2 regions of the Pseudomonas sp. ADAK7 genome follow, and region 2 is predicted to be linked to the other one. Evidence: predicted binding sites of a transcription regulator. Region 2 holds the regulator's gene; the other holds the start of a gene.
What was found. The regulator FliA, encoded in region 2, starts transcription of late flagellar genes. The targets are predictions, from matches to a motif close to CTAAAGTTTNNNNNNNNNNNGCCGNTAA.

Region 1: the regulator FliA is predicted to act here: its motif matches at 7,684-7,711, upstream of HKK53_RS05460 (methyl-accepting chemotaxis protein).

What each region holds. Positions count from the first base shown of each region.
Region 1 covers NZ_CP052861.1:1,229,421-1,241,811, reverse strand. The annotation lists gene treZ (malto-oligosyltrehalose trehalohydrolase) at 1-333, opposite strand, end outside; gene glgA (glycogen synthase GlgA) at 351-1,937, opposite strand; gene HKK53_RS05480 (D-2-hydroxyacid dehydrogenase family protein) at 2,460-3,413, opposite strand; gene HKK53_RS05475 (alpha/beta fold hydrolase) at 3,424-4,446, opposite strand; gene HKK53_RS05470 (YqaA family protein) at 4,532-4,966, opposite strand; gene HKK53_RS05465 (DUF411 domain-containing protein) at 4,966-5,412, opposite strand; gene HKK53_RS05460 (methyl-accepting chemotaxis protein) at 5,626-7,617, opposite strand; gene HKK53_RS05455 (hypothetical protein) at 8,032-8,550, shown strand; gene HKK53_RS05450 (aldo/keto reductase) at 8,596-9,591, opposite strand; gene HKK53_RS05445 (LysR family transcriptional regulator) at 9,710-10,636, shown strand; gene HKK53_RS05440 (GNAT family N-acetyltransferase) at 10,625-11,560, opposite strand; gene HKK53_RS05435 (phenylacetate--CoA ligase family protein) at 11,557-12,391, opposite strand, start outside.
Region 2 covers NZ_CP052861.1:2,585,870-2,598,260, forward strand. The annotation lists gene HKK53_RS12100 (CheW domain-containing protein) at 1-313, opposite strand, end outside; gene HKK53_RS12105 (ParA family protein) at 431-1,219, opposite strand; gene motD (flagellar motor protein MotD) at 1,263-2,153, opposite strand; gene HKK53_RS12115 (flagellar motor protein) at 2,169-2,909, opposite strand; gene HKK53_RS12120 (protein-glutamate methylesterase/protein-glutamine glutaminase) at 2,909-4,042, opposite strand; gene HKK53_RS12125 (chemotaxis protein CheA) at 4,092-6,332, opposite strand; gene HKK53_RS12130 (protein phosphatase CheZ) at 6,387-7,175, opposite strand; gene HKK53_RS12135 (chemotaxis response regulator CheY) at 7,198-7,569, opposite strand; gene fliA (RNA polymerase sigma factor FliA) at 7,738-8,478, opposite strand; gene fleN (flagellar synthesis regulator FleN) at 8,475-9,305, opposite strand; gene flhF (flagellar biosynthesis protein FlhF) at 9,422-10,756, opposite strand; gene flhA (flagellar biosynthesis protein FlhA) at 10,768-12,391, opposite strand, start outside.

The DNA.
Region 1 (12,391 bases), 1.4 Mb from region 2:
CCACGGCCGACCTTGCCAGTCGTGGTGTTGCCAGTGGTAGGCGAGGGGATCGACCACCACGCTGTGGCGGTCGAGGTCCCCGGCCTGGGCGCGGGAGGCCGGGTCGGGCACCTGCTGTTCACCATCGATGTTGTAGCGGTATCGCGTGCCGGCCGGGCAGCGGGTCTTGATCACAAACCAGCCATCGGCCTGGGGTTGTAGCGGTATGGATTGTCCATCATCCAGTTCGACACTGACGTCAAACGCATCTGGCGCCCACAAGGCAAAACGCGTGTGTTCTGCGTCCAGCATGATTGCGCCGTGGGGCCAGGTCTCAAGGGTCCGTAACGGCATCTTTGAAAACCTCTTTTTTATTTATGGCCCGATTTGCCCAAGGCTTTCGCCACCAGTCGTTCGTAGAGTTCGGCGTAGGGTTCGACGGCCTTGCACCAGTTGAACGGTGCGGCCATGGCGCGGCAGCGCATGGCGTTGAGCAGTTCCGGGAAGGCAAATACCTTGAACGCGCGGCCCACGGCTTCGCGGTAGCTCTCGACCGTGGATTCGTCGAACAGGAAGCCAGTCACGCCGTTTTCAATGGTGTCGGCCAGGCCGCCGGTGTTGCGAGCCACCGGCAACGAGCCGAAGCGCTGGGCGTACATCTGGCTCAAACCGCAAGGTTCGTAGCGCGAAGGCATCAGCAGGAAATCACTGCCGGCGAACATGCGGCGGGCGTCGGTTTCATTGAAGCCGATACGCACCCCGACCTGGCCGGGAAAGCGCAGGGCCAATTCACGCATGGCTTGTTCTTCTTCCGGCTCGCCACGGCCGATGATTGCGATCTGGCCGCCGTTTTCAACGATGAAATCGGCCACCGCTTCTGTCAGGTCGAGGCCCTTCTGGTAGACCAGGCGCGAGACCACGGCGAACAGCGGACCTTCGGAGTCTTCGAGGCCGAACAACTCACGCACATGGGCGGCGTTGACCGCTTTGCCGTCCCAGTCGCCGATGGTGAACGGGCAGAACAGGTGCGGGTCGGTGGCCGCGTCCCAGCTTTCATCGATGCCGTTGGGAATCCCGCTGAGCAGGCCCTGCTGGGTCTTGGCGGCGAGAAAACCGTCGAGGCCACAGCCGAAGGCTGGCGTGGTGATTTCCTGGGCGTAGGTGGCGCTAACGGTGGTGATGTGGCTCGCATAGGCCATGCCCGCCTTGAGGAACGACATCTTGCCGTAGAACTCCATGCCTTCCTGTTGCAGCGCGTGCATCGGGATACCCAGTTCCGGGCAGGAGCCGAGACTGGTCACGCCTTGATAGGCGAGGTTATGGATGGTGAACAGGGTCGGGGTGCGCTGCCCACGCCAGTGCATGTAGGCAGGGGCGAGGCCGGCCGGCCAGTCATGGGCGTGCACCAGGTCCGGGCACCAGTGGATTTGCGCAAGGTTGGCGGCGATATCGGCTGCGGCCAGGCCCAGGCGGGCGAAACGAATGTGGTTGTCCGGCCAGTCGCGACCGTTGTTAGCGCCGTAGGGCGAACCTTCGCGCTCGTAGAGTTCGGGGCAGATCAATACGTAAATGACCAGGCCGTCCGGCATGTCCATGCGCCCGATCTTGCAGGGCGGCAATGCGGCATGACCGCCAAGTTCACCAATGATGTGGATCGGGTTCTCGCTGTGCAGCACTTGCGGGTAACCGGGGATCAACACACGCACGTCGTGCAAGTGCGCCATGGCCCGAGGCAGCGCGGCAGAGACGTCGCCCAGACCGCCGGTTTTCACCAAGTCGGCGATTTCCGAAGTGACGAACAGGACTTTTTTCTTGTTGGGGTTCTGACTGGCGACGGGGGCCAGGGTCTTGGTGCCGGGGACGCTGACTACTTTGGTGCTCGGGGCATTCACGGCGCTCGATTCGCCGACCTGCTGATGAGCACGTTCTCCCTGAATATCTAAAGCCGCACTAATCATATGAATCTCCCGTGTTGTTGATCTAATTCTAGGCCTGGCACAAACGGTGTTCGTGGCCAAATCCTGTGGCCGGGCGCAAACGCGCTACGCATCGAGGAGCAATGGCTGCCCAATACGCTAAAGCACAAAGGGTGGAGCGGCTCATACAAGGGTTACTGCAAGGATTGCACCAGTCGGAACGCCCCCGTCTAAGAGAGGACTCTGCACAACACGCAAAAGTTTCGACTATTTTCCCGCTTTGTGACCGACCGGTTTCAACCCGCGAAAATCAGTCTAGGCCAGAACTTAGAGCGGCACGGAGCAAATGGCAAAATTGTTCGACAATCGGTTTAAAGAGGTACGGACGTACTGATTTGGAGGGCAAACGCACCGACGAAGGGCATGTTTTTTTGGAATAGCGGGCCAAAATGTCACGGGGGATTCATATCGGTGTGCACGGGGAGCGAGTGTTTTGCACCGTTGCGGTGCACAGATCGCAGCCCTGTAGGAGATGCCGAAGGCTGCGATCTTTTGATCTTTGCTTTATTTCAACAACCGGATCGGTGCGCCCGCCGCCCAACCCTGTATATCCTCGATCATCTGCGAAAAAAACTGTTGGTAATTCTGTCGACTGACATACCCGACATGGGGCGTAGCCAGCACATTCTCCAGCGTGCGGAACGGATGATGTTCAGGCAACGGCTCCTGCTCAAATACATCCAGCGCCGCACCGGCCAGTCGATTTTTCTGCAACGCCTTGATCAGCGCCGCTTCATCGACAATCGGCCCACGGGCGGTGTTCACCAGCAGTGCAGTGGGTTTCATCCAGTCCAGAGCCTGAGCATCAACCATCCCGCGACTACGGTCGCTGAGCACCAGGTGCACCGACAGCACGTCAGCCTGTTCGAACAGCTCCTGCTTGTTCACATAGGTCACGCCGGCTTCAGCGGCGCGTTCGGCGGTGAGGTTTTCGCTCCAGGCGATCACGCGCATGCCGAACACCTGGCCGAACTGCGCCACGCGCTGACCGATGCTGCCCAGGCCGAGAATCGCCAGGGTCTTGCCATGCAGGTCGCCGCCCAGGCCTTGCTGCCAAAGCCCGGCGCGCAAGGCGTTGGCTTCGGCGACGAGGTTGCGGGTGGCGGCCATGATCAGCGCCCAAGTCAGTTCCGGGGCCGCATGTTTGTAGCTGTCGGTGCCGCTGACCTGAATCCCCAGCGCGGCGGCGGCTTTCAGGTCCAGCGCCGCATTGCGCATGCCGCCGGTGACCAGCAGTTTCAGCTTGGGTAAGCGGCGCAGCAGGTCTTCGTCGAACCGCGTGCGCTCGCGCATCACGCAAATCACCTCGAACCCGCCCAGGCGTTCGGCCAGGACATCGTTGTCGGCCGGGTAATCGTGGATAAAACTGACTTCGCCAAGGCTATCGAGCACTGACCAGTCCACCACGCCACTGGCCACGTCCTGCCAGTCATCGATCACCGCAATCTGCACTGCCATCAGCCTTACCTCATCCGCGAACAGGGTTGTATTTGCTTAGCCAGCCCAGCAGGGCCTGGTGGAATTTCGCCGGTTCCTCCATCTGTGGCGCGTGGCCCAGGCCGGGGAATTCGATCAGCGTCGATTGGGGAATGAGCTGGGCCACCTGCTTGCCGAGCACTTCATAGTGACCCATTTTCGCCTTGACCGCCGGTGGCGCGATGTCCTTGCCGATGGCGGTCGTGTCGGAGGTGCCGATCAGCAACAGCGTCGGCACTTTCAAATCCTTGAACTCGTAGTACACCGGTTGGGTGAAGATCATGTCGTAGATCAGCGCCGAATTCCATGCCACCTGGGCCTTGCCCGGGCCTTTGCTGAGACCGGCGAGCATGTCGACCCAACGGTCGAACTCGGGCTTCCAGTGCCCGGCGTAATAGGTGCTGCGTTCGTATTCGCGGATGCCGTCGGCGGTGACTTTCAGTTCACGGTCGTACCATTGATCAACGGTGCGATACGGCACGCCGAGGGCTTTCCAGTCTTCCAGGCCAATCGGGTTGACCAGCGCCAGTTGCTCGACCTGTTCCGGGTATTGCAGGGCATAACGGGTGGCGAGCATGCCGCCGGTGGAGTGCCCGAGCAGGGTGGCTTTCTGGATGCCCAGCGCCTTGAGCAACTGCTGGGTGTTGGTCGCCAGTTGCTGGAATGTGTATTGGTAATTGTCTGGCTTGCTGGAGGTGCAGAAGCCGATCTGGTCCGGGGCGATCACCCGGTAACCGGCTTCGCTCAAGGCCTTGATCGAACTGTCCCAAGTGGCGCCGCAGAAATTCTTGCCGTGCAGCAGCACCACGCTGCGCCCATTGGCCTTGCCATGGGCGGCGACGTCCATGTAACCCATTTGCAGGGATTTGCCTTGGGATTGAAAGGCAAAATGCTTGACCGTGTAGGGATAGTCGAAGCCTTGCAACTCCGGGCCATACGCCGGGCCTTCGGCGTGGGCCAGGACGGGCAGCGCGGCGGTCAGCAGCAGGCAGGGCAGCCAGCGGGAAGGGGACATAGGTTAACTCCATGGGAAATGCACGGATGCTGGAAGGGCATGATTAGGGCGACATTAAACACAGGCAATCAACGACCCTGATCGTTCAACTCATCCAGCCCAGGGTTGCCAGGGCCAGCACGGCGTAACGGGCGCCCTTGGCGAGGGTCACGATCAACAGGAACCGCCCCAGCGGCTCGCGCATAACGCCCGCCACCAGGGTCAGCGGATCGCCGATCACCGGCACCCAGCTGAGCAACAACGACCAATGGCCGTAGCGCTGATAATGTTTTCGGGCTGTTTCAAGATGCCGCGGGCTGACCGGAAACCAGCGTCGCCCGCGAAAGCGCTCGATGCCGCGACCCAGCCACCAGTTCAGCAGTGAGCCGAGGACATTGCCCAGGGTTGCGACGGCCAGCAGCGACCAGAGCCAATATTGGTCGCTTAGCAACAGCCCCACCAGCACCGCTTCGGACTGCAACGGTAGCAGCGTCGCGGCACCGAATGCCGATAAAAACAACCCGATGTAAGCGCCCAACATCAATGGGCGGGGTAGTCCGCCACCACGGTGTCAGTCCCGTCCTTTTTCAGGCCGATGATTTGATAAGCGTCGCTCATGCCGTCCATTTCCATGCCAGGCGAACCCATGGGCATGCCAGGCGCGGCGACCCCCAGCAGATCAGCACGCTTGCTCAGCGCCAGCACTTGCTCGGCCGGCACATGGCCTTCGACGAACTTGCCGTTGATCAACGCGGTATGACACGACGCCAGGCGGGGCGGCACGCCGTGCTGTTGCTTGAACGTGCTCATATCGGCTTCGACATGATCCTCGACCTTGAAGCCGTTGGCTTCCAGGTGGCTGATCCATTTCTTGCAGCAGCCGCAATTCGCATCGCGGTGCACTTCGATCGGGATCAGGTCGGCGGCCTGGGCCAGGGAGGAGAGAAACAAGGCGCTCAGGGCGAGCAGACGCAGGTGGGTTCGCATGGGAAGGTCTCGACTCGGGTGGCGGTCAAAAAAAGAGGCATTTTGACTGCTTTAGCCAATGAAGAGGAGTGAGAGTGTTTCGAAGTAATACGAGAACGACACCAATCCTGTAGGAGCGAAGCTTGCTCGCGAAGGCGTCGCGTCAGCCAACATCATCGTTGGATGTACCGTCGCTTTCGCGAGCAAGCTTCGCTCCTACAGGGATTTTGTTGACTATCGAACCTTGAACCGTCCCATGATTGAGCTCACCCGGCTATTGGCTTCCAGCAACTGCTGAGTATTGAGTTCACTCGCGTGACCACTTTTCACCAGTTCATCCACCATATGGCGGATCTGCACCATGCTGCGGTTGATCTCTTCGGTCACGGCGCTTTGCTGTTCGGCGGCGGTGGCGATCTGGGTGCTGAGGCTGTTGATGTGGCTGACGGAGCCGGCCATTTCATCCAGCCCGGAGTTCACCCGCGCCGTCGCGTCGGCGGCGGACTGGCAACTGGCCTGGGTGTTTTCCATGGCCGCTACCGAGGAACTCACGCCTTGGGTCAGGCGCTTGAGCATTTCGTTGATTTCCGAGGTGCTGGCCTGGGTCCGGGCGGCGAGGGCGCGGACTTCATCGGCCACCACCGCAAAACCACGACCCTGTTCACCGGCGCGCGCCGCTTCAATCGCCGCGTTAAGCGCCAACAGGTTGGTTTGCCCGGCAATCGCGCCGATCACCCCGAGAATCTCGGTGATCCGTTGCGCGTCCTGCTGCATGTTTTCGACTTTATGGGTGGCGCTGGCCACTTCTTCAATCAATGCCACGACACTGCTGGAGGCTTCACCCACCACGACTCGAGAGCGATCCGCGTGTTCGCTGGCGCGCTGGGTGAACGACGCGGTTTCGGCGGCGTTCTGCGCCACGCTGTCGGCGGTGGAGCTCATTTCGGTGATGGCGGTAACCGTCTGGTCGGTTTCCGAAGCGTGACGCACCAGGATCTGACTGGTGTGCGCCGAAGTCCGTTGCAGGTTGTCCAGGCTCGACGCCATGGCGCCGGTGGCCTGGGTCACTTCGCCGATCATGTTCTGCAAGTAGATGATGAAGGCATTGACCGAATGGCCGATGGCCCCCAGTTCGTCTTCGGCGCGAATGGTGATGCGCTTGGTCAGGTCGGCGTCGCCGGCCGACAGTGCATCAATGTTGGCCTTGAGAATCTTCATGCGGTTGATCAGTTGGCGAATCGCGTAGATCTGCAGCAGGACCAGCAGGATCACCATTGGAATCTGCAACAGGCTCAAGGTGTTCAGGACATCGTCACGCTGGGCGGTGATCAGTTTGGTCGGCAGGGCAGTGGCGAGGAACCACGGCGTGCCTTCGATCGGGCGCATGAAGAAGGTATTGGCTTCGCCGTTGTTGTCGAATTCGACCCGTTGTGCCTTGTCGCGGTTCTGCAAGCCGGCCTTGACCTGGCTGGCGAACGGCGAGTTGCCGGCCAGCTCACTGATGTTCTTCAGCACGACCGGCCCGCTGATGCGCGAGCTGTTGCTGATGATTTTGCCGTCGGCTTCGACGATCAGCATCTCGGCGCCGAGGTCTTTTTCCTTGCGCGCGATCAAGTCGTTGAAGAAGCCCAGGGTCACGTCGATGGTCGACACGCCGTAGGCCACGCCATTTTTCTGGATGGCCATGGCGCAGTTGGTGCGCGGCTCGGCGCTGGCGTCATCTTTATAGGCCGCGGCCCATGCGCACTGACCGCGAGGGGTGGCCATGCCGCCCTTGTACCAGGTCTGGTCGTAATAGTTGGGTGCGGCGTCGCTGTTCCAGAAGGTGTTCACCGCCAGTTTGCCGGAGCTGTCGCGGTGCCAGAAGGTGCTGAACTTGTTGCGTCCCGCTTCACGCTGGCCGGGCAGTGGCCAGATCCCGCCGCCAAACACTTTCAGCTCGCCGTACTGGTCCACCAGGCCGGGCAGCACCGTATCGATGGCGGCGCTGTCGAGCAGGGGAATGGTCTGGGTGATGCTGCGTTGCTGGGATTGCACCTTGTTCAGTTCGCCCTGGATCTGCTCGGCGACTTCGGCAATGCGATTGAGGGCCACCTGTTCTTCGGTGTGGCGCAGCTTCGGCGCGACCAATTGGCTGATGCCCACGACCGTGAGCACCGAGAGCAGCAGGATGAACAGGACCAGAAACAGCGTGTAGCGAGCCTGAATGGTACGAAATGCGGGCATGGGACCGGTCCTTGTGTTGCGTTTTTATTGTTGGAGTGTCGTGTTTGAAAAGGGGCTATCCAAGGCTTATCGGCCCGCCGGTGGCGAGCTTTAGTACGGACGTGCACGAAATGAGGTAGAGGGACAAACGGTACAGGAGAGGTGAGTGTCGAAACCGGTACAAACGGACAGACCCTGTAAAAAATGACAATCAATGTAGTGGCTATACCATGATCAAAAATTTCATCCAGGCCAATAAAACCGGGCACTTGGTGCTTTGTATCGAAAATGTACGATAATTGTAAAAAGTCGAAATATTAGTAGGTGGACCGTCGTTTCGCGCCGATACTTCCCCGCAATCATCTCGCTTAAACAAGGATTTTTTATGTTCTCGCAAGGACATCCGAAACTCGTCGCGCTGGCAGGAGTACGGTCATGACTATTGGTGTGGTCGGTAGCTGGACTGCCAAATCGGGCCTGCTGGTTCGCCAGGGTTCACCCAATTCCAAGCCGGTGTCCCAGAGTGCCAAGGTGCGGGAAATCCTGACCATGGTCGGCACCAACCCGACGATCCTCGATCGGGCGAAAATGGATGGCTTGCAACTGTTCAAGCAGGTCAAGGGTTTCGATCCGACGAACATCTCGACCAAGCAACTGGGCAACATGAGTACCTTTCTCAAGCAGAACGGCATCATCGGCGATGTGACCGCGCTGACCTTGCTCAACGCGGGTTCCCAGTTCGACAAGTTTGGTATTCCGACTGATCCCGACGCCAAGTTCAACGCGCTGGAATACTTTGCTACGCAACTGGACTCGATCCAGAACAACAACCTCAAGGGCAACAAGTACGCCAACTACCTGGTTCCTGAGTTCAAGAAAGCGATCTACGTGCTGCAGAACCTGAAGACCTACGGCGAAGGTAACGGCACGACCGTCAAGAAGAAGGACAAGTAACCTTCTGCCCCGATCAACCTATCGAGCGGGGCAGAAGTCGATGGCTCAGCGGTCGAGCAGCTTCATGACCTCTTCCGGGTAACGCAGGCCGGCGGTGGCATCGGCCGGGAAGATCGCTTCCAGCGCCTGCAGCTCGCCGGCACTGAGTTTCACGTCGAGCGCCGCGACATTTTCCTCCAGGTATTTACGTTGCTTGGTCCCGGGAATCGGGATCAGGTAATCGCCTTGCGCCAGGACCCAGGCCAACGCCAGTTGCCCGGCGGTCACGCCCTTGTCGGCGGCCAGTGTTTGCACCTGCTGCACCAGCAGCAGGTTTTTCGCGAAATTCTCCCCTTGAAAACGCGGGCTGAAGCGGCGGTAGTCATCCGCGGCGAAGTCGTCCGGGCTTTTCAGTGCGCCGGTCAGAAAGCCGCGACCCAGCGGGCTGTAGGGGACAAACGCGATACCCAGACGCTGGCACGCCGCCAGGCAACCGTTGTCTTCCTGATCGCGGCTCCATAACGAATATTCACTTTGCAACGCGCTGATCGGATGCACCTTGTGCGCCCGTTCCAGCGTGGCCGCCGAGGCTTCACTCAAACCCAGGTAACGCACCTTGCCGGCCTGCACCAGGTCGGCCATGGCGCCGACGGTTTCCTCGATGGCCACTTGCGGGTCGATCCGGTGTTGGTAGTACAAGTCCAGGGTGTCGACGCCCAGGCGCTTGAGCGTGCCATCGATCGACTGGCGGATGTATGCCGGGCGGCCATCGACACCCCGCGCGGTCGGGTTGGCCGGGTCGCGCACGATCCCGAACTTGCTGGCCAGGAACACCTGGTCGCGCTTGCCGGCAATGGCTTTGCCGATCAGCTCTTCATTGGTGTGCGGGCCGTACATGTCCGCGGTGTCGAGCAGGTTGATCCCCAGTTCCAGCGCCCGGTGCAGGGTAGCGGTGGCTTCACGGGTATCGGTGCCGGTGGTGTAGAAATCGGTCATGCCCATGCAGCCCAGACCGATGGCGCTCACGTGTGGTCCGTTCTTGCCCAATTGACGTGTTTGCATCAGATCAGCTCCTTGAAAGGTGAGCCGTCATTGTTCACCTCGACACAAAGCAGATAAACCGGCTAAAACTGCTATCACTATTCGTTATTTCTAAATAATCGGCAGGTACAGCAGAACCATGGACCGTCTCAACGCCATGCGCGTGTTTACCCGGATCGTCGAGTCGGGCGGCTTCGCCAAAGCGGCGGACAGCCTGCAAATGCCCCGGGCCTCGGTGACCATTCTGATCAAGCAATTGGAAGCCCACCTCGGTGTGCAACTGTTGCAGCGCACCACCCGGCACATCAGCCTGACCCTCGACGGCGCGGCGTATTACCCGCGTTGCGTGCGCCTGCTGGCGGATCTTGAGGAAACCGAAGCGGTGTTTTCCGCGGCCCGGCACAACCCCAAGGGCTTGTTGAGGGTGGACATGCCGGCGGGGATCGGGCGGCTGATCGTGATTCCGGCATTGCCACAGTTCACTGCCAGGTACCCGCAGATCGAACTGGAAATCAGCTTGAATGACCGCACGGTGGACCTGATTCGCGAAGGCGTGGATTGCGTGCTGAGGGGCGGCTCACCGCTGGATGAGTCACTGGTGGCGCGGCCGCTGGTCATGCTCGATCAGGTCACCTGTGCCAGCCCCGATTACTTGCAGCGTCATGGCGTGCCCCGGAGCCCGTCGGATCTGCAGGGTCATCAGATGGTGGAGTATTTCTCCGCCACTACCGGTGCGCGCTTCGGCCTGGAGTTTGTGGTCGAGGGGCAGGTGCAGCAGGTCAATCTGCCCAGGCAGGTGTCGGTCAACAGCGCCGATGGGTACATGGCGTCGTGTGAGGCCGGGTACGGGTTGGTCCAGGCCCCGTACTACCACGTTGCACGGCAATTGGACGAGGGGCGCCTGTGCGAGGTGCTCAGGGACGCGCCGCCACCGGGCATGCCGCTGACGGCGCTGTACCCGCCACACCGCCAGTTATCCCGGCGGGTGCGGGTGTTTGTCGACTGGCTGGTTGAGCTCTGCGCGCAACCGGGCCAGCATTTTTACCGAAGCGTCTCAGGCCGCTGAACGGGTGGCTTCGGCGCGTGTGGCGAGTTGCAGATTGTGATGCAGCTGTTGCATATGCGGGCAGAGCAGGTCCAGGTGGCGCACCCGGGCGCCGCGATGAAACAGGGCGAACCATCGGCCTTGATCAGGTGCGGGGATCAGCCCGCAGAAGACGAAACCTTTACTGTTCAATCGCTCACTGTCCTCGGCAAAGTTCGCTGACAGGGCCAGCCTGGCCGACATCAGCCAGCTCCCCGGCAATTGAGCCAACTGATCGAGCAGGCGTTTGCCCAGGCACTCGATGACGACATCCACGCGTTGGTGATGCTGTTTCATTTGCAGGGGCCGCGACGGGGAGTCCGGCACGCGCGGGTCGATACCGAACACCGAGCCCAGATGCTGCACGAACGCCCGGCAGCTGTCCGGCCAGGCAATATCGGGTAGCGGGCATGCACGCTCGGCGAGCGGATGAACACCGACGACAATGGTTTCCGGCAATGCCTCGGCGAAAGGCGAGGGCACGTAGTCCGGGAGCAAGCCGGTGCTATGGAACCCCAGTGTGTGCGCCATGCGCTGGGTGTAAGGGTGGTGGGTGACTTGTTTGATCAGGACACACCGGCCGGTGACCGCAGCGCATTGTTCCAGCAACTCACGGCCCAGACGGGTCGCGATGCTCTGTCCGCGCGTCGCCGGGTGCACGACGCTGAGGGCCAGTTCGGGGTTGTCGGTCGGGTGTTTGTCCCGGCATAACGCGGCATGACCGAGGACCTGCGAGCCCTCCACCGCGAGCATCGATTGCCAGCGACCCTCGTTGTTGTGCTGGGTGATCAACTTCGGCAGATACACATCCGGCTGCACGTAGTGATCGCCGTACACCTGTCGAAAAAGTCCGCTGACCGCCGTGGCATCGGAGGGCCTGAAGGGGCGGAAAATCAACTGACTCATGGCCCCGCCTCCGGTACAGGCGTGTACACCCGCAAGTCGAGGACTCGCAGTTGTTTGCCCGAGCGCGGGTGCAGCGCGAGATCGGTAATGGCACAGGGACTGACCTGGAAATCCAGCAGACCATCCTGGTCCAGGAGGTCGATGGCGGGGTAGTGGGCGATGAGTGCCTGGCGCAACGCCAGACTCTGCGCTTCGATGTTCCGGGCGCCGTCTTCGGGCACCCAATGCACACTCAACAGGTCTTTGTATTCGACCTGTTCAATACGCAATTGCCACTGATCGCTGTGGGTCATGCGCTGGATGATGTCGTGTATTTCGTCGGTCAACAGCGACATTACCCCCACGCGTACACGCTGACTGTGAACGCTGCGGCCCCTGAGGGCGAATTTGCGCCTCGGCGTTTCAGCAGGCTCAAGCCAGCAGGCGCGATCGCCCACCGGGTAGCGCAACAGCGGCATCAACCGACGATTCAGGTTGGTCACCACCAACAGGCCCACGCGGTTGCACTCGTCAATGATTTCGCCGCTGAGTTCGTCGATGATCTCCAGCACCGTGTGATGGTCGAACACCCGATGTTCGCCCAGTGCACAGTCACGGTCGCAGCTCCCGATCAAGCCGGCGTCGACACTGGCGTAACCGATGGAGGCGACGCGGGCATTGGGGAAGACCTTGGCGAAGATCGCCAGTTGCCCGGCAAATACGCTTTCCCCACCGTAGAGCAGGGTGGCGACACCGTCCAGCACGCGACCTTGTTCTGTCAGGTACGCCGCATACTTGAGCAACTGGGCCGGTACGCCCGACAGGACATTGATCCTGTGGTCGCTGATCGCC
Region 2 (12,391 bases):
CGATGGTCGAGACCGGCGCCAGGATCGGGGCCGGGGCTTCGATCACGGTGACCGGCGCTTTCTCAACCACTGGCGCAACCACCGGCGCGGCGACGGCAGCCGTCGGGCGCGCATCACGCGCCTGTTCCTCGAGCACGGCCAACTGGAACTCGTCCAGCGCCGCTTCCACCTCGACCGCTTCGACAACCTCAATAACTTCAGCCACCGCCTCGACTTCCGGCGGCAACTCTTCAGTCGCCTCCATCAGCAAGCTGTCCAGATAAGACTGGAGCGCCAGTTGCGGACGCGAAGTGACCTTCACCGGCCGGATCATGCGAACACCTGTGCAGGAGCGAGGCTTGCCCGCGAAGAACGATAACGCGGTTTACCTGTGAAAACCGTGGTGCGGCTATCGCGGGCAAGCCTTGCTCCTACAGAGATTGTGTTCATCTCAGGCCACCGCCGGAACGAGTTGTGCGGCCAGCAGGTGCTTGAGCAGCGCGCGATAGGCGAGAACGCCACGGCTCTTGCCGTCGAACTGCGAAGGCGTGACCCCGGCCCGGCTCGCATCACGCATACGCGTGTCCACCGGGATGTAGCCTTGCCAGATTTCTTCCGGGTACTTGTCGCGCAATACGCGCAAGGTCCCGAGGGACGCCTGGGTGCGGCGGTCGAACAAGGTCGGGACGATGCTGAACGGCAACGCCTGTTTGCGCGAGCGGTTGATCATCGCCAGGGTGTTGACCATCCGCTCCAGGCCTTTGACGGCCAGGTGCTCGGTCTGTACCGGGATCACCAACTGCTGGCTCGCGGCCAGGGCGTTGACCATCAACACACCGAGCAACGGCGGGCTGTCGATCACGGCGTAATCGAAGTCTTGCCACAATTGCGCCAGACTCTTGGCGATCACCAGACCCAAACCACTCTGGCCCGGCGACTGTCGTTCAAGGGTCGCCAGCGCGGTGCTCGACGGCAACAGGGAAATATTCTCGTGACTGGTGGGCATCAGCAACTGACCGGGCAAGCCTTGCGGCACGCTGCCCTTGTGCAGGAACAGGTCGTAGCAGCTGTGTTCCAGGGTGTCGGGGTCGTAGCCGAAATAGCTGGTCATCGAGCCGTGCGGGTCAAGATCGACAATAACCACGCGCTTGCCCGCCTCGGCCAGCAACCCGGCTAAAGCGATAGAGGAAGTGGTTTTACCAACACCACCCTTTTGATTGGCAACTGCCCAGACTCTCATTCGGATTGTTCCTCCCGGTCGATCAGGCCGACCGAGAAATAGCTCAACGTATTAATGCGGGTGACGGAGAATTGACGGCGCTCTCTCGTCCCGGCGACTTGACCGGGGTCGGTGCAGTTTGTGTGCCAGCACGCTTCAACGCGGCATCCGGTTTTGCATTAGCGGTTCCGGTGCCCGTGAGGCTGCGACGTACATCGAGATTTCGTGAAACCACCAGCACCACCCGCCGATTACGCGCCCGGCCTTCCGCCGTGGCGTTATTGGCCACGGGCTGGAATTCACCGTAGCCCACCGACGCCAGGCGACCGGGGTTTACACCCTGCATCGCCAGCATGCGCACGATGCTCGCCGAACGGGCGGAGGACAGTTCCCAGTTGGTCGGGTACTGCGCGGTGCGGATCGGTTGATCGTCGGTAAAACCTTCAACGTGGATCGGGTTGTCGAACGGTTTGAGGATCGCCGCGACCTTGTCGATGATGCTGAAGGCGATGTCGCTGGGCATGGCATCGCCGCTGCCGAACAACAGGCTGGAGTTGAGTTCGATCTCGACCCACAACTCGTTACCGCGAATGGTCATCTGGTTGGAACTGATCAAATCACCGAATGCGGCGCTGATGTCATCGGCGATGCTTTTCAGCGGATCGCTGGCGCCGGAGATACCGGCGTCGATCTGCTCGGCATCCTTGACCAGCGGCTTGGCCGGGGTCACGGTCACCGGGCGCTCTTCGCCAATCGGGATCGGCTTGAGGGCACGATCCGAATCGGTAAACACGCCGATCAACGCTTCCGAGATGACCTTGTACTTGCCTTCGTTGATCGAAGAGATCGAATACATGACCACGAAGAACGCAAACAGCAGAGTGATGAAGTCCGCGTAGGACACCAACCAGCGTTCGTGATTAACGTGTTCTTCAGGTTGGCGACGACGTGCCATGGTCCATGTCTCCCATCAATCCATGAAGCCCTGAAGCTTCAACTCAATAGAGCGAGGGTTTTCACCTTCGGCGATCGACAGAATCCCTTCCAACAACATTTCGCGATAACGCGACTGACGCAACGCGATGGACTTGAGCTTGGCCGCTACCGGCAACAACACCAGGTTGGCACTGGCCACGCCGTAGATCGTCGCGACGAAAGCCACGGCAATCCCGCTGCCCAGTTGCGACGGATCGGCAAGGTTGCCCATCACGTGAATCAGGCCCATCACCGCACCGATGATGCCGATGGTCGGCGCGTAGCCGCCCATGCTTTCGAAGACTTTGGCGGCTTCGATGTCGCGGCTTTCCTGGGTGTAGAAATCCACTTCGAGGATACTGCGAATCGCTTCCGGCTCGGCGCCGTCGACCAGCAGTTGCAGGCCTTTGCGCGAGTAGTTGTCCGGTTCGGCGTCGGCCACCCCTTCCAGACCGAGCAGGCCTTCCTTGCGGGCCGTCAGGCTCCAGTTCACTACGCGATCAATGCCACCGGCCAGATCCACACGCGGTGGAAACAGGATCCAGGCAAGGATCTGCATGGAGCGCTTGAACGCGCTCATCGGCGATTGCAACAGCGCCGCACCGACGGTCCCACCAATCACGATCAACGCCGCCGGGCCATTGGCCAGAGCGCCGAGGTGACCGCCTTCAAGGTAGTTGCCGCCAATGATGGCAACGAACGCCAGGATGATCCCGATCAGGCTGAGTACATCCATCAGATACAGGCCTCAACCAAGTGTTTGCCAATGTCGTCGAGACTGTAAATCGCGTCGGCGAGGTCGGCTTTGACGATGGCCATCGGCATGCCGTAGATCACGCAGCTGGCTTCATCCTGGGCCCAGATCGCGCTGCCGCCCTGCTTGAGCAGACGCGCGCCTTCGCGACCGTCGGCGCCCATGCCGGTCAAGACCACCGCCAGAACTTTGTCACCGTAGGACTTGGCCGCCGAACCGAAGGTGATGTCCACGCACGGCTTGTAGTTCAGACGCTCGTCGCCTGGCAGGATTTTCACCGCGCCACGGCCATCGATCATCATTTGCTTGCCACCCGGTGCCAGCAGCGCCAGGCCCGGACGCAGGATGTCGCCATCCTCGGCTTCCTTGACGTTGATGCGGCACAGCTTGTCCAGGCGTTCGGCGAAGGCCTTGGTGAAGGCTGCCGGCATGTGCTGGATCAACACGATCGGCGCCGGGAAGTTGGCCGGCAATTGGGTCAATACCCGTTGCAGGGCAACCGGGCCGCCGGTGGACGTACCGATGGCCACCAGTTTGTAGGCTTTGCGTTTTGGCGCGGGCGACGATGGACCGGCAGACGCTGGCGCACGGGTCGGCAAAGGTGCCGGTGCCGGACGCGCAGGCGCGCTGCTGCCATAGCTGCTGACGCTCGAAGGCGCTGGCGTCGGTGCAGGTGCAGCCACCGGGGCTGGAGCCGTGTAGGTGTTGGCGCGACGGTTACTGCGCGAAATGCTCAGGATCTTTTCGCACAGCAGTTGCTTGACCTTCTCCGGGTTGCGGGAGATGTCTTCGAAATTCTTCGGCAGGAAATCCACCGCACCGGCGTCCAGCGCATCCAGGGTGACCCGGGCGCCTTCGTGCGTCAGCGAGGAGAACATCAAGACCGGGGTCGGGCAGCGCTGCATGATGTGCCGCACCGCCGTGATGCCATCCATCATCGGCATCTCGTAGTCCATGGTGATCACGTCTGGCTTGAGGGCCAGCGCCTGATCGATCGCCTCTTTTCCGTTGGTTGCCGTACCGACAACCTGGATGTTCGGATCCGCTGAAAGAATTTCCGAGACGCGGCGGCGGAAAAACCCCGAATCGTCCACCACCAGGACTTTGACTACCATAAACACTCCGTTAGACGCCGCGGGGCGTTGTCGCCCCGCTGCGGCAGAATCAAATACGCCGTGCGGCGTAACGCTTGAGCATGCTCGGGACATCGAGAATCAGCGCGATGCGGCCGTCACCGGTGATGGTGGCGCCGGACATGCCTGGGGTTCCCTGGAGCATTTTGCCCAATGGCTTGATGACCACTTCTTCCTGGCCCACCAGTTGATCGACGACAAAGCCGATCCGCTGGGTGCCCACCGAAAGGATCACCACATGGCCCTCGCGCTGCTCTTCGTGAGCGGCGGAGCTGACCAGCCAGCGCTTGAGGTAGAACAAGGGCAGTGCCTTGTCCCGCACGATCACCACTTCCTGACCGTCGACGACGTTGGTGCGCGACAGGTCGAGGTGGAAGATCTCGTTGACGTTCACCAGCGGGAACGCAAAGGCCTGGTTGCCGAGCATGACCATCAGCGTCGGCATGATCGCCAGGGTCAATGGCACCTTGATGACGATCTTCGAGCCTTTGCCCTTGGTCGAGTAGATATTGATGGTGCCGTTGAGCTGGGCGATCTTGGTTTTCACCACGTCCATGCCCACGCCACGACCCGACACGTCGGAGATCTCGGTTTTGGTCGAGAAACCCGGTGCGAAGATCAGGTTGAAGCAATCCGACTCGCTGAGACGGTCTGCCGCATCCTTGTCCATCAAGCCTTTCTTGACCGCGATCCCGCGCAGGACATCAGCGTCCATGCCCTTGCCGTCATCGGAGATGGACAGCAGGATGTGGTCGCCTTCCTGTTCGGCGGACAGAATCACCTTGCCGCTGCGTGGCTTGCCCATCGCTTCGCGTTCGGCCGGTTCCTCGATACCGTGGTCGACCGAGTTGCGCACCAAGTGGACCAGCGGGTCGGCCAGGGCCTCGACGAGGTTCTTGTCGAGGTCGGTTTCTTCGCCGACCAACTCCAGGTTGATCTCTTTCTTGAGCTGGCGAGCCAGGTCGCGAACCAGACGCGGGAAGCGCCCGAAGACCTTCTTGATCGGTTGCATCCGGGTCTTCATGACCGCGGTTTGCAGGTCGGCCGTGACCACGTCGAGGTTCGACACAGCCTTGGACATGGCTTCGTCGCCGCTGTTGAGGCCCAGACGGACCAAGCGGTTACGCACCAGTACCAGTTCGCCGACCATGTTCATGATTTCGTCGAGACGCGCGGTATCAACCCGCACGGTGGTCTCGGCTTCACTCGCCGGTTTTTCCGGTGGCGGCGCGGACGCTGCACGGGCCGGGGCCGGCGCGGCTACAGCTTTCGGCGCTTCGGCTTTAGGCTCGGGCGCTTTGGCGACAGGTTTCGGCGCAGGCGCCGGAGCCTTGGCAACAGGAGCAGTGACGACTGCGCCGGTGCCGACTTCAGTGAACTTGCCTTTACCGTGCAATTCATCGAGCAGCGATTCGAACTCGTGATCGGAGATCAGATCGCCGCCGGCCGCTTTAGCGGTGGGCGCAGCCGGGGCTGGCGCCGAGGCAATGGCGGTTTCCAGCGCATCGACGGCAAAGTTGCCCTTGCCGTGCAGTTGATCGAGCAGTGCTTCGAATTCGTCGTCGGTGATGTCCGAGCTGTCGCCGGCCGCTTTCGGGGCCTTGGCTGCCGGTGCAGCCGGAGCTGCGGCTACGGCATCGACCGCGAACTGACCTTTACCGTGCAGCTGATCGAGCAACGACTCGAACTCGGCGTCGGTGATTTCGTCGCTGGCCGCGGCATTGCTGCTCGGCACTGGCGCAGCGGCGGGAGCTTCGGCCTGGGCCTTGACGGCGTTCAGCGAGTCCAGCAGTTGTTCGAATTCGTTATCGGTAATGTCGCCCGACTCGCTTTCGGCGGCCGGTTCTTCCACCACGTCGGCAACCGGGGCGGCGTCGGCGGATTGTGGCTCGGCCAGACGGGCCAAGGCTTCAAGCAATTCTGGAGTGGCAGCCGTGATCGGGCTGCGTTCGCGGACTTCGGTGAACATGCCGTTCACCGCATCCAGCGCTTCGAGAACCACGTCCATCAGTTCCGAGTCGACGCGTCGTTCACCCTTGCGCAGGATGTCGAACACGTTCTCGGCGATGTGACAGCACTCCACCAGCTCATTGAGCTGGAGGAAGCCGGCGCCCCCTTTTACAGTGTGAAAACCGCGAAAAATTGCATTGAGCAAGTCCGCATCATCCGGTCGGCTTTCCAGCTCGACCAGTTGCTCGGACAGTTGCTCTAGAATCTCGCCGGCCTCAACCAGGAAATCCTGAAGGATCTCTTCATCGGCGCCGAAGCTCATTAAGGGGGTGCTCCTACAGGTCTAAAAACCCAAAAAACCTAAAATTTTAAAACTCTAAAATCCCAGGCTGGATAACAAATCGTCCACATCGTCCTGACCGGACACAACGTCTTCTCTTTTATCGGCATGAATCTGCGGACCTTCACCCTGAGAGAGATGTTTTTGCGGATCTTTTTCAGCCAGCATCGCTTCACGGTCATGTTCGATACCCGCAAAGCGGTCTACCTGGCTGGCCATGAGCACGAGCTTGAGCAGGTTGCTTTCAACTTCGGTGACCAATTGGGTCACGCGCTTGATCACTTGACCGGTGAGGTCCTGGTAATCCTGAGCCAGCAGAATGTCGTTGAGGTTGCTCGACACCACGCGATTGTCTTCGCTGCTGCGTGTCAGAAAACCGTCGACCCGCCGCGCCAGCTCGCGAAACTCTTCAGCCCCGACTTCGCGACGCATGAACCGTCCCCAGTCGGTGCTCAAGGCCTGGGCTTCCTGGCTCAGGCCATTGACCAGCGGCGTGGCGTTTTCCACCAGGTCCATGGTGCGGTTGGCGGCGGCCTCGGTCAGCTTGACCACATACCCCAGACGCTCGGTCGCATCCGTGATCTGCGAAACTTCCTCGGCTTGCGGCATGTTCGGGTCAATCTGGAAATTGACGATCGCGCTATGCAGCTCGCGAGTGAGCTTGCCCACTTCCTGATACAGGCCGCGGTCACGGGTCTGATTGAGCTCATGGATCAGTTGCACAGCGTCGCCGAACCTGCCTTTTTCAAGGCTTTCGACCAGTTCGACCGCGTGTTTTTTCAGGGTCGACTCAAAATCGCCCTGTGAAGATTCGTTATGCTCCATAGCTCCCCCGTGGCGCAGTTGCTCAACCGATGCGTTCGAAAATCTTCTCGATTTTTTCTTTCAACGCCTGGGCCGTGAAGGGTTTGACCACATAGCCGTTAACACCGGCCTGGGCCGCTTCGATGATCTGTTCGCGCTTGGCTTCAGCGGTCACCATCAGCACTGGCAAGTGCTTGAGTTTTTCATCGGCGCGCACGTGGCGCAGCAGGTCGATGCCGGTCATGCCTGGCATGTTCCAGTCTGTTACCAGAAAGTCGATGCTGCCGCTGTTGAGCACCGGAATGGCAGTGGTGCCATCGTCAGCCTCGACCGTGTTGGTGAACCCAAGGTCACGCAACAGGTTTTTAATGATCCGCCGCATCGTTGAGAAGTCATCAACGATGAGGATTTTCATGTTCTTGTCCAATTCGACCTCCAAGCAGTCTTAAACGCGCCCAGCACCTGGACGCGCCATTTCAATCAATCCGGCAAAGCACTCAAATGACTGTCTGGAGCACAACAGATCGAGACCGCTGCAGTTCAACACCACACCAGCCTCGTTCGCAGTGTCCCCACACTGCCTTCAGCGCGCTCGCCACTCCCCCAAACGCCCCCGCAAACGGGCCGCGCACTGGCTGTGTAACTGGCTGACACGGGATTCGCTGACACCCAGGACCTCACCGATTTCCTTGAGGTTCAGCTCTTCGTCGTAGTACAGCGCCAACACCAGTCGCTCACGCTCCGGCAAATTGGCAATCGCGTCCGCCAAGGCGGCCTGGAAACGTTCGTCTTCCAGATCGCGCGACGGCTCCAGATGAGCACTGGCGCCATCCTCGTGCAGCCCTTCGTGTTCGCCGTCCTGCAACAGGTCGTCGAAACTGAACAGGCGGCTGCCCAAGGTATCGTTCAAAATCCCGTAATAATCGTCGAGACTCAATTGGAGTTCGGCCGCAACTTCGTGATCTTTAGCATCACGGCCGGTTTTAGCTTCAATCGAGCGAATTGCGTCGCTGACCATGCGGGTATTGCGGTGGACCGAACGTGGTGCCCAGTCCCCCTTGCGTACTTCATCGAGCATCGCGCCACGGATTCGAATGCCCGCGTACGTTTCGAAACTCGCGCCTTTGCTGGCGTCGTATTTGGTCGACACTTCAAGCAGGCCAATCATCCCGGCCTGGATCAGGTCTTCCACCTGGACACTGGCCGGCAGACGCGCCAGCAAGTGGTAAGCAATGCGTTTGACCAGTGGCGCGTAACGCTCGATCAGCTCGTATTGCGCATCACGTGCCGACTTCTTGTAGAGGTTGTAGCCACTGGCTGTCATAGGACGGGTCCTGCGGTCTGTTGCACGAGACGCTCGACGAAAAATTCCAGGTGCCCGCGCGGGTTGGCCGGCAGCGGCCAGGTGTCGACTTTCTGTGCAATCGCCTTGAACGCCAGGGCGCACTTGGAGCGCGGGAAGGCTTCGTAGACGGCACGCTGCTTCTGCACGGCCTTGCGCACGCTTTCGTCGTAAGGCACCGCGCCGACGTATTGTAAGGCGACGTCAAGGAAGCGGTCCGTGACCTTGGTCAACTTGGCGAACAGGTTGCGACCTTCTTGCGGGCTCTGGGCCATGTTGGCCAGGACGCGGAAGCGGTTCATGCCGTAGTCGCGGTTGAGCAATTTGATCAGAGCGTAGGCGTCGGTGATGGAGGTCGGCTCGTCGCAGACCACCAGCAACACTTCTTGCGCGGCGCGGACAAAACTGACTACGGAGTCACCAATACCCGCAGCCGTGTCGATCACCAATACGTCGAGGTTGTCGCCGATATCGCTGAAGGCCTGGATCAGGCCGGCATGCTGGGCCGGGCTCAGATGAACCATGCTCTGGGTGCCGGACGCGGCCGGGACGATGCGAATGCCGCCCGGGCCTTGCAACAGAACGTCGCGCAGCTCGCAGCGGCCTTCGATCACATCGGCCAGGGTACGTTTGGGCGTCAGTCCCAGCAGAACGTCGACGTTCGCCAGACCCAGATCGGCGTCCAGCAGCATGACGCGTCGGCCAAGCTCTGCTAGAGCCAGGGACAAGTTCACTGACACGTTAGTCTTCCCGACGCCACCTTTGCCGCCGGTCACCGCGATCACCTGTACGGGATGCATGCTGCCCATGTTATTTCTTTACCTTGTCTTGCATAGACGGAGGCCACATTACTGGCTGCGCGTTCATCAACTGAACAATGCATGGCAGACCATCGATGTAGGTACAAAAACTGTTCATTAGTACCTCAGCCAACCTGCTTGGTCGGGCTGTGGTAAATATCAGCGAACATGTCAGCCATGGCTTCCTCGCTGGGTTCTTCCTGCATTTGCACGCTCACCGCGCGACTGACCAACTGGTGACGCCGCGGCAGATGCAGATCATCTGGAATGCGCGGGCCATCGGTGAGGTAAGCCACCGGCAATTCATGACTGATGGCCAGGCTCAACACCTCGCCCAGACTCGCCGTTTCATCCAGTTTAGTCAGGATGCAGCCGGCCAGCCCACACCGCTTGTAACTGTGATAAGCAGCGGTTAGAACCTGTTTCTGGCTGGTGGTTGCCAGGACCAGATAATTTTTCGATTTGATCCCGCGACCGGCCAGGCTTTCGAGCTGCATGCGCAGTGCCGGGTCGCTGGCTTGCAGGCCTGCGGTATCGATCAGGATCACACGCTTGCGCAGCAACGGATCCAGCGCTTGCACCAGGGACTGGCCCGGATCGACGTGGGTCACCGACACATTGAGAATGCGGCCCAGCGTCTTGAGTTGTTCCTGGGCGCCGATGCGGTAGCTGTCCATGCTCACCAGCGCGATGCTCTGCGCGCCGTACTTGAGCACATAACGGGCCGCAAGCTTGGCCAGGGTGGTGGTCTTGCCCATGCCGGCAGGGCCGACCATGGCAATCACGCCGCCCTCTTCCAGTGGCTCGACTTCCGGTGTGGCGATCATCCGCGCCAGGTGCGCCAGCAACATGCGCCAGGCCTGACGAGGTTCTTCAATATCGGTAATCAGCGCCAGCAGGTCGCGGGACAACGGGCCGGACAAGCCGATGCGTTGCAGGCGACGCCACAGGTTGGCCTGGGCCGGACGGCTGCCTTGCAGCTGGTTCCAGGCCAGGGAGCCGAGTTGCACTTCCATCAGTTCGCGCAGGCTGTTGAGCTCGAAGCGCATCGAATCGAAAGCGCGCGGGTCAACACCGCCAGACGCTGGCGCCGAGGCTGGTGCGGCACGCCGAGGCTGTTCGTAAGTCGGTTCGATCAGCGGCTCGGCAGCGGTCAATGGCAGGCCGGCGAACAACTGGCGATTGGTGGTCTTGTCGCCATCGGTCTCGCCTTCGCCGCGCAGGCTCAGCTCGGCCTGGGCCGTGACGATGCGCGACTGGGTCTTGCGCAGCTCATCCTCGAGTTCGATGTTCGGAACGCGCGGGGCCAGCGCCGACAATTTGTAATCCAGGGCAGCCGTCAGCTCGACACCACCGGCGATCCGGCGGTTGCCGATAATGGCCGCATCAGCGCCCAGCTCATCACGAACCAGTTTCATGGCCTGACGCATATCGGCGGCGAAAAAACGCTTAACTTGCATAAACCACTACCTCAGCCGTTGGGCCCTACTGTCGCAACGATGGTCACTTGCTTGTTGTCAGGAATTTCCTGATACGCCAACACGTGCAAACCCGGGACTGCCAGCCTGCCGAATCGCGACAACATCGCGCGAACCGGACCGGCCACCAGCAGAATCACCGGTTGACCTTGCATCTCTTGACGCTGTGCCGCATCGATCAACGAACGCTGCAGTTTCTCTGCCATGCTTGGCTCCAGCAGAACGCCCTCTTCCGAGCCTTGTCCTGCCTTCTGAAGACTATTGAGCAATATCTGTTCCAACCTTGGCTCCAAGGTGATAACTGGCAGCTCCGACTCAGTCCCTACAATGCTTTGGACGATTGCGCGGCTTACGCCGACGCGCACCGCTGCCACCAGCGCGGCAGTATCTTGACTCTTGGCGGCATTGTTGGCGATGGCCTCGGCGATGCTACGAATGTCGCGAACCGGCACTTGTTCGGCGAGCAGCGCCTGCAAAACCTTGAGCAGTTGCGACAGCGACACCACGCCCGGCACCAGCTCTTCTGCCAGTTTCGGCGAGCTTTTGGCCAGCAATTGCATGAGTTGCTGCACTTCTTCGTGGCCAATCAGCTCGCTGGAGTGCTTGTACAAAATCTGGTTCAAGTGGGTTGCCACTACCGTACTGGCATCGACCACGGTGTAACCGAGGGACTGTGCCTGGGCACGCTGGCTGATTTCGATCCAGACCGCCTCCAGGCCAAAAGCCGGATCTTTGGCGGTAATGCCGTTGAGCGTGCCGTAGACCTGCCCGGGGTTGATCGCCAGTTCGCGATCCGGGTAAATCTCCGCTTCGGCGAGGATCACGCCCATAAGGGTCAGGCGATAGGCGCTTGGCGCCAGATCAAGGTTGTCACGAATGTGCACAGTCGGCATCAGGAAGCCCAGGTCCTGGGACAGCTTCTTGCGCACGCCCTTGATCCGCGCCAGCAACTGACCACCCTGGTTGCGATCCACCAGCGGAATAAGGCGATAGCCCACTTCCAGGCCGATCATGTCGATCGGGGTCACGTCGTCCCAGCCCAGTTCCTTGGTTTCCTGGGCGCGGGCCGGCGAAGGCAGCAGCTCTTGCTGGCGCTGAACCTCTTGCAGGGCCTGCACCTTCACCACGTTCTGCTTCTTCCAGAACAGGTAAGCGCCACCGGCCGCCAGGGCCGCCATGCTGAGAAAAGAGAAGTGCGGCATGCCGGGCACCAGGCCCATCACCGCCATCAGGCCTGCCGCTACTGCCAACGCTTTGGGCGAGGCGAACATCTGGCGACCGATCTGCTTGCCCATGTCTTCCGAGCCCGAAGCACGGGTCACCATGATCGCCGCCGCTGTCGATAACAACAGTGATGGCAATTGCGCCACCAAACCGTCACCAATGGTCAACAACGCGTAAACCCGGCCAGCGTCGCCAAAGGTCATGCCGTGCTGGAAGATACCGACCGCCATGCCGCCGATCAGGTTGATGAACAGAATCAGCAGGCCGGCGATGGCATCACCGCGCACGAATTTGCTGGCACCGTCCATGGAACCGTAGAACTCGGCTTCCTGGGCGACTTCCATGCGACGCAGCTTGGCCTGGTTTTGATCGATCAGGCCGGCGTTCAAGTCG